2 regions of the Rheinheimera mangrovi genome follow, and region 1 is predicted to be linked to the other one. Evidence: predicted binding sites of a transcription regulator. Region 1 holds the regulator's gene; the other holds the start of a gene.
What was found. Region 1 encodes FNR, which switches genes on or off when oxygen is low (the NO sensors DNR and NnrR bind a similar motif). Its sites were predicted from a motif close to TTGATNTANATCAA; they were not measured.
Positions count from the first base shown of each region.

Region 2: the regulator FNR is predicted to act here: its motif matches at 2,114-2,127, upstream of EK374_RS08815 (acetyl-CoA hydrolase/transferase family protein).

Region 1 is NZ_CP034683.1:2,189,007-2,192,887, reverse strand. It holds gene EK374_RS09875 (heavy metal translocating P-type ATPase) at 1-1,278, shown strand, start outside; gene ccoS (cbb3-type cytochrome oxidase assembly protein CcoS) at 1,275-1,463, shown strand; gene EK374_RS09865 (sulfite exporter TauE/SafE family protein) at 1,460-2,146, shown strand; gene fnr (fumarate/nitrate reduction transcriptional regulator Fnr) at 2,176-2,892, shown strand; gene uspE (universal stress protein UspE) at 3,026-3,881, shown strand, end outside.
Region 2 is NZ_CP034683.1:1,946,368-1,950,248, reverse strand. It holds gene EK374_RS08820 (hypothetical protein) at 1-682, shown strand, start outside; gene EK374_RS08815 (acetyl-CoA hydrolase/transferase family protein) at 775-2,052, opposite strand; gene EK374_RS08810 (hypothetical protein) at 2,265-2,804, shown strand; gene EK374_RS08805 (alpha/beta hydrolase family protein) at 2,908-3,735, opposite strand.

The DNA.
Region 1 (3,881 bases):
GGTGACACTGTGATGGCCGGCAGCATTAACCATGATGGTGTGCTGAAAGTGACAGTGCATCAGGCATTGGCTCATTCACGTTTAGGTCAGATCATCAGTCTGCAACAACAGACGCTGAATCAAAAACCACAGATTGTGGAAAAAACAACTAAGCTGGCGCGCTTCTTTATTCAGCGATTATTGGTTATTGCTTTAGGTACTTTTTTAGTCTGGTATTTCTGGCTGGATCAAGACAGAGCTTTTTGGGTTACCTTATCAGTTCTGGTCGCCACCTGCCCTTGCGCTTTAACACTAGCCACGCCAACGGCTATTACCTGTGCCTTAGCTCGCTTAAACCGCAAAGGCATTCTGATCAAAAATCAGCAGGTGCTGGAAATTCTGCCACAGCTTAATTCGATATTTCTGGATAAAACCGGCAGCCTGACGCAAGGCCGTTTTAGTGTCCAAAACACCCGACTGCATAGCAACCTCTATGACGAAGATACCTTGCTCGCACTGATAGCACGAATCGAAACCTATTCAGAGCACCCTATCGCCAAAGCTTTCGCGCCTTACCTGACGACTACTGCAAAGATAGAACGGGTACAAGTGCATGTGGGTTCTGGTTTATCAGCACTTTGGATACAGGAAGATGGCTCCACTGCAGAAATAAAAGTGGGCAGTGCCGCTTTTTGCAACGTTCAGGACCAGATCACTGACTCGGTCTGTTGCACTGTCAATCATCAACTGGTGCTCTCTGTTGAACTGTCAGACGCATTGCGCCCAGAAGTGCCTGCACTTGTTCAAGCGTTAAAACAACGTGGTTTAGCCTTGTCCATGCTGACGGGTGACTCTTCTGCTCAAGTGGAAGAAGTGCAACAGCAATTGCAGCTTGATCAGGTCTTTAAAGGCTGTAGCCCTGAGCAAAAAGTTGAACAAATCAGCTTAGCTGTTGCCCGGGGTGATAAAGTGCTGATGTTAGGCGACGGCATTAACGACAGTCCTTGTTTTCATGCCGCCCATGTATCTGTGGCTCTGGATTCAGGCACGGATTTATCGAAAAATCAGGCCGATGTGGTATTACTGCATAATGATTTGAATTTAGTACAGGAACTGATTGAAGGCGCTGTATTGGCGCAACGCATCGTAAAACAAAACCTGTGGTGGGCTGTGGGGTATAATCTGGTGATTATTCCTTTGGCTGTTGCTGGTTTTGTCTCACCTTATGTGGCGGTGATTGGTATGTCATTCAGCTCTATTTTAGTGGTGTCAAATTCACTGAGGTTACTTAAAGCATGAGTATTATTTATGTGCTGATCCCTATTGCGATACTTTTTGTCTGTATTGGTCTGGGCATTTTTTTCTGGGCGGTACGCAGCCGCCAGTTTGATGATTTAAACAAAGAAGGCATGAGTATTTTGTTTGAAGAAGAAAAGCAAGCCGTAAAACCAGAAGTTGATCCGGATAAACAGCCTCCGCAATGAGTCCAGAACTTACGCTTAACCTGCTGGCAGCCCTGAGCATAGGTTTTTTAGGCAGTAGCCACTGCCTGGTGATGTGTGGCGGCATTGCCAGCGCATTGCAACTCGCTATGCCTCAGCTTAATTTGCTACAACAACTCAAGCTGCAGTTCATGCTCAGCCTCGGTCGTATCACGACATACAGCTTATTAGGGGCTCTGACAGGAGCATTTGGTGCAACGGTACTGGTCAAACTCGGCATCAGTTTCTTTTGGTTAAAATTACTGGCCGGTATGCTGTTATTGCTGATGGCTTTTTACGTCGCTCGCTTATGGTTTGCCCTGACGCTGTTTGAAAAGCTGGGGGCAGTTTTATGGCGCAAGATCCAGCCACTCGCTAAGGCCTTGTTACCTCTGGATCGCAGTTCAAAAGCCTTAGCTTATGGTCTGTGTTGGGGCTTTTTACCTTGTGGTCTGGTCTACAGCAGTTTAGGCTGGAGTCTGGCCAGTGGCAGCGCCTGGCAAGGTGCAATGCTGATGCTGGCTTTTGGCTTAGGAACCTTACCTGCTATGCTGGCCGTTGGCAGTTTTGCCCGCCAGTTAAGTCAGTTTAAAAATAACAAATGGGTCAGAACCAGCGCAGCTTTTCTATTAGCTTTATACGCGCTTTACACTATAGCTATTGCATTAGCGCCGCGACTTTTCTAAGCTGGGAAAGTTGCCATAAAGGAATACTTATGTCCGGTTCAAATTTGAGTTGCCAACACTGCGGATTTAGTCAGCTGTGCCTGCCCTTCAGCCTTAATAATGCTGAACTGGACACACTGGATGATATTATTGAACGCAAAAAACCACTGCACAAAGGTGACTTCCTGATTGAAGCAGGAACTACGCTGCATTCTCTATACGCTGTGCGCAGCGGTTCTTTTAAAACCTTTACCCTGACTGAGTCAGGTGAAGAACAAATTACCGGCTTTCATTTACCTGGTGACGTGATAGGTTTTGATGCCATTGGCGAGCAGCAACATCCAAGCTTTGCTCAGGCACTGGAAACTGCGATGGTCTGTGAAATCCCCTACAGTCAGATGGATCATCTGATGGGTGAACTGCCAAAGTTACGTCAACAAATGATGCGACTGATGAGTCAGGATATCAGTGGCGACCAACAAATGTTGTTGTTACTGAACCGCAAAAATGCCGAAGAAAAGCTGGCAGCCTTCTTAACTAACCTTTCCCAGCGTTTTGCCAATCGTGGATTTTCAAAAAAAGAATTCCGTTTAAGCATGACCCGAGGTGAGATAGGCAACTATTTAGGCCTGACGGTTGAAACTATTAGTCGTTTATTAGGTCGATTCCATAAGGACGATTTAATACAGGTGGACGGAAAACTGATTTCAATCAGCAATCCTGACGCTTTAAGCAAACTGGCTGGTGGTTCCGCTATCGCTCGCTGACAGATTGGTAAACCCAAAGTAACCATATAACTGGTACCAAGGGTTTTATTGATCCAGCACAAGGACTTATCAGCCTACCTTCGCTACCTTGGCTACACTTACAGGGTGAGCCCTAGCTTAGCAGGAGCATGATATGACCTTATATCCTAAAGTACTGGTAGTACTAGACCCTTCAGTGGCTGAACAAAAAGCTCTGAATCGGGCGGTTCAACTGGCCAAACTGCAAGACTGTCAACTGACGGCTTTCTTATCTATTTACGATTTTTCCTATGAAATGACCACTATGTTATCCGGCGAAGAGCGCGAATCGATGCGCCAGGCCGTGATCAATGACCGTGAACTCTGGATCAGTGAACTGGTTGCAGAACACAGAGAACAGGGTCTGAAGGTGGATATTCAGGTGGTCTGGCACAACAGGCCTTTTGAAGCCATAGTCCAGGCTGTACTGGAGAAAGATTACAGTTTGGTGATCAAAGGCACACATGATCATGATGTGCTGAAATCCATGATATTCACCCCAACCGACTGGCATATTTTGCGTAAATGCCCATGCCCTGTATTACTGGTGAAAGATCATGACTGGCCTGAGCATGGCAATATAGTGGCGGCAGTCAATGCCGGTAGCGAGCAGACGCACCACAGCTCGCTAAACCAACGCATTATTCAGCAGTCCAAACAACTTGCAACGCTGCTGAATGGCAAAGTGCAACTGGTTAACGCCTTCCCTGGTACACCTGTGAATATTGCCATTGAAATTCCTGAATTTAATCCGCAGGAATACAACCAGACCATGAAAACTCATCATCTGGACGCGGTGCAAAAGCTGGCATTGGAATTTGAACTGCCATCGGCTCAGACTCATGTACTCGAAGGGATGCCTGAAGATGTGATCCCTAAACTGGCGCAACAACTGGATGCCGAGATGGTGGTGATAGGTACCATAGGCCGCACTGGTTTATCAGCAGCCATTATTGGCAATACTGCTGAGC
Region 2 (3,881 bases), 240 kb from region 1:
CTTTGTAAGGCTTAACACACAGTCAACATCAACAGAGTGTAGTAAAAGCCTAATAGGCTATCTGACTGATACCTCAGTGAAAGCTGAGCTCAACAAAGAAATGGCCGATAGAATCACAGCACATGTAGCGGATCGCAGCTGGCGTGATTATATTACCAGTGCAGCAATAAGCCAGACATCAAGTGAAATGAACCTCTCAGTCACTCCAGGCATTACAACAAAAGTGGATCGGACCCATGAGCAAAATCCCCTTTACCATGTGATCAGTGTAGGAGACCCTTGGCAGAATAGACTCTCATTTGAAGTCGATTACGGCGGAAATATCGATGTGAGAGGCATTAAATCGATTCATTTGAAATTCTATTTGGATCGGGCAGGTTCTATCATTGGTGGCCATGAATTAAGTACACTAACAGGCGATGGTGGTGTTTATAACTATATGGACCCAAATGACATGCCATCTCCTTGCATTATGGAGTTTATCTCTAAAGGAAGTCATATTACCGTTGTGGAGAATGGTTCTTCTGGTGGTGGTTCAAGCCCGGGCAGTGGCAATGGCGGTACAGGCGGCATTGAAGGCATGTGCCCGAAAACAACAAAAGCGACTGTATGTTCAACAACAAAAGAAGGTGTGTCTTGTACAGTCACCACTTATCATTTTTTAGCTCCATGCTCAGAATAACCTACAGCCCTTGCTGAATGCTCGCTGGTCACTCCTGAAAACAAAAGCCCTGAACTCAAATCAGGGCTTTTTAATGCATAAGGATCACAAGGTTAAACCAGTAAGCCCCAATCGTCATAAGCAGCTTTAGCCAACTGCTCCCGGAATTGTGGTGCAGCTATCTCAATTAAAGCTCTGGCTCGTTCGGTTAAACTACGTGCACGCAAATTAGCCACACCATATTCAGTCACCACATAATGCACATGAGCACGGGTGGTGACCACGCCAGCACCCGGTGCCAATAAAGAGCTAATGCGGGATACTGTGCCGCCAGCGGCTGTGGCAGGTAATGCAATCACTGAACGTCCGCCTTCAGACAAAGCGGCACCACGGACAAAATCCATCTGGCCACCTACCCCAGAATAAATGCGGGTGCCAAGTGAATCCGCGCAGACCTGACCGGACAAATCCACCTGCAAAGCGCTATTGATCGCCATCACCTGCGGGTTTTGCCGGATCACGGCGGTATCGTTGGTGTAGGCTACATCCAAAAACACCACTTCAGGGTTGTCATCAACAAAGTTATATAAAGCCTGGCTGCCCATCGCAAAAGTGGTGACTATTTTGCCCGGATGTTTTTTCTTATTGCGATTGGTGAACACGCCTTTTTCCAGCAGCGGCAACACACCATCGGAAAACATCTCGGTATGAATGCCTAAGTGTTGCCTGTCGCCAAGGCAAGCTAAAGTCGCATCAGGAATGGCACCTATGCCCATCTGCAGACAATCACCATCCCGCACTAAAGTTGCGACATTGCGGCCAATTTGCGCTGTGATCGGATCCTGGGCTGCAGGCAGATGCAAAGGAATTTGACTTTCCAGCTCAACATAAGCCGCAAAGTCAGTCAGATGCACAAAGGAGTCGCCGTGAGTGCGTGGCATAGCCGGATTGATCTGCGCTATGATTTTTTTCGCCGATTGCAACGCAGCTCTGGTGGCTTCCACTGAAATACCAAGGCTGCATAAGCCATGTTTATCGGGTGGAGACACCTGAATAATGGCGGTATCAAGCTTCTGTTCGCCGCTGCGGAATAACTTAGGGATCTCCGATAAAAAAGCCGGAACATAGTCAGCTAGTCCGGCATTGACCGCAGGTCGGCTGGGACGGCCAACAAAAAATACCCGCTGACGTAAATGTCCCTGCAGTTCTGCGGCGGCTAAAACGTCGCTGTGTTCGGTATGTAAACTGAGTAAGGTTAAATTCTGCTTATCAAGTGCCACCCTCGCTAGGCTGGCGAGCATGGCATAAGGGGTTGCAGCCATTGAATGGCACCAGATAGTTTCATCATTTTGGATCAACGAAAGAGCTTGTTCGGCTGAATGACAACGCATAGAAATCCTGTGCTGTGGATAAAAGTAGTGTGTAGTGTAGTTAGATTTAAAGATTAAAATGCTGATAAGGATCAACAGAAGCTATTGGTTTGTGTAATTTTTTTGTTATATTATTGATATAACATGCAGATGATTCACACTACTGGTCGCCGCAGATAAACCCCGCTTGCCTTTCAAAAAAGAAAAGCGCAATCACCACAAGGATGGACTGAATGAAAGCTGTTTTATGGTATTCACTGCTATTGGTTACTTTAACTGGTTGTGCGCTGCAAGAAGTCCATGCTCCTGCTAAACAGGGTTTAACAGCCTGGGATGCCATAGTGCTGTCAGAACAAGCAGCACCGCAGACTGTACCTGGATTATTTTCGTTGCAGATAAATAATGCGGCCAAAGTGGGCTCTATGGTGTATCTGAATACCGAATACGATTACCGTGACAGGCGCAATGTCAGTATTGTGCTGACACCCGAAGTGTTAAAGGAATTTGCAGCACAGTATCCAGACCAGCAACCTGAGCAGTACTTTTTAGGACGTAGCATTGTTGTTAACGGTGCGGCATCCCGTCAGACGGTCTGGTTTTTCAGCCAAGGTAAAAAAACTGAAAAGTATTATTTCCAGACCCATATCCCGGTCTGGTACGCAGGTCAGATCCTGTCTCCTTTGACTCAGGAAGCCTACTGGAAACAAAATAAAAAAATGTCAGAACCACAGCATCTGTCGCAAACCGCTGAACTTCAAAACGCAGCAAACTGAAACAGGACCTCTCATCATCAGCGAAGTTTCTTTGCTATCTGTTCCCTGGAACGCCGGTTCGGTGTGCTGATGTCAGCGCAATAAAACCGAACCGGCTTTCTTTTTACAGATACAGTTTCAGCCAGTCAAAAGTTTGCTGATCAAGCTGATGGTTAAAGGAGCGCAGGAAATGATCGCCCCCTTCAAACACCTCTAACTTATGCGGCCTGTTTTGTAGCTTCAGCACATCAGCCATTTGTAAAACCTGCTGCACATCCACCCGATCATCCTGATCACCATGCAAAAGTAAAATGGGTAGATCTGTTTTTATCTTGTTGATCACATAACGAGGAGAGCGTTGATCAAGTAACTGCTTTGCCCCAGTTGAATAACCGGGGATCAGCTCACGATAGGTTTGATCCATACGAGGACGCTTTAGCAGTTGGCCCGCTAAATCATACACGCCGGATTTAACCACCAGAGCTTTAACCTGCGGCAAACGCGAAGCAACCTGAAACGCCATCATGCCGCCCCTGCTTACGCCATAAAGCCCAATCCGACGGCTATCCGCCTGAGGATAGTCTTTAAGGAGTTGCAGCAATGCAACCACATCATCCACATCCTGCCCGCCATATTCATCCTGGCCTATAGGCTGAGCGGCCACCTCCACTGAACCATCTGTTTTGTACAAAGGCCAGCTGTCGGTGCCCCGATAATTGCTGGCAATCACCAGATAACCGTGCCGGGCGAAATGAAGTAAACGTGCAACACCACTAAAATTCATGGCAGATAAAGCACGATTCCCCCCTCTGTGGTAAAGGACCACAGGCAGTTTATCAGCCTGTTTCGGATACATCAGTACAGCTTCGACTTGAATACCATCGACCAGGTAATGCCAAACCTCACAGTGCACAGCAGACACTATGTCGACATAATTGTTTTTACTACTCAAGCCAATGTAGCCCTGCCAATTCGCATAATTGTGTTTTTCAAGCTGCTGACTAAATTGCTTTGCGTCCCCCTTCGGGCCAGAAAAGCAATCATAACGCTGTTGAAGCTTTACAGGTGTTGGCTGGCGACTCTCAGACGGCTGTAGAT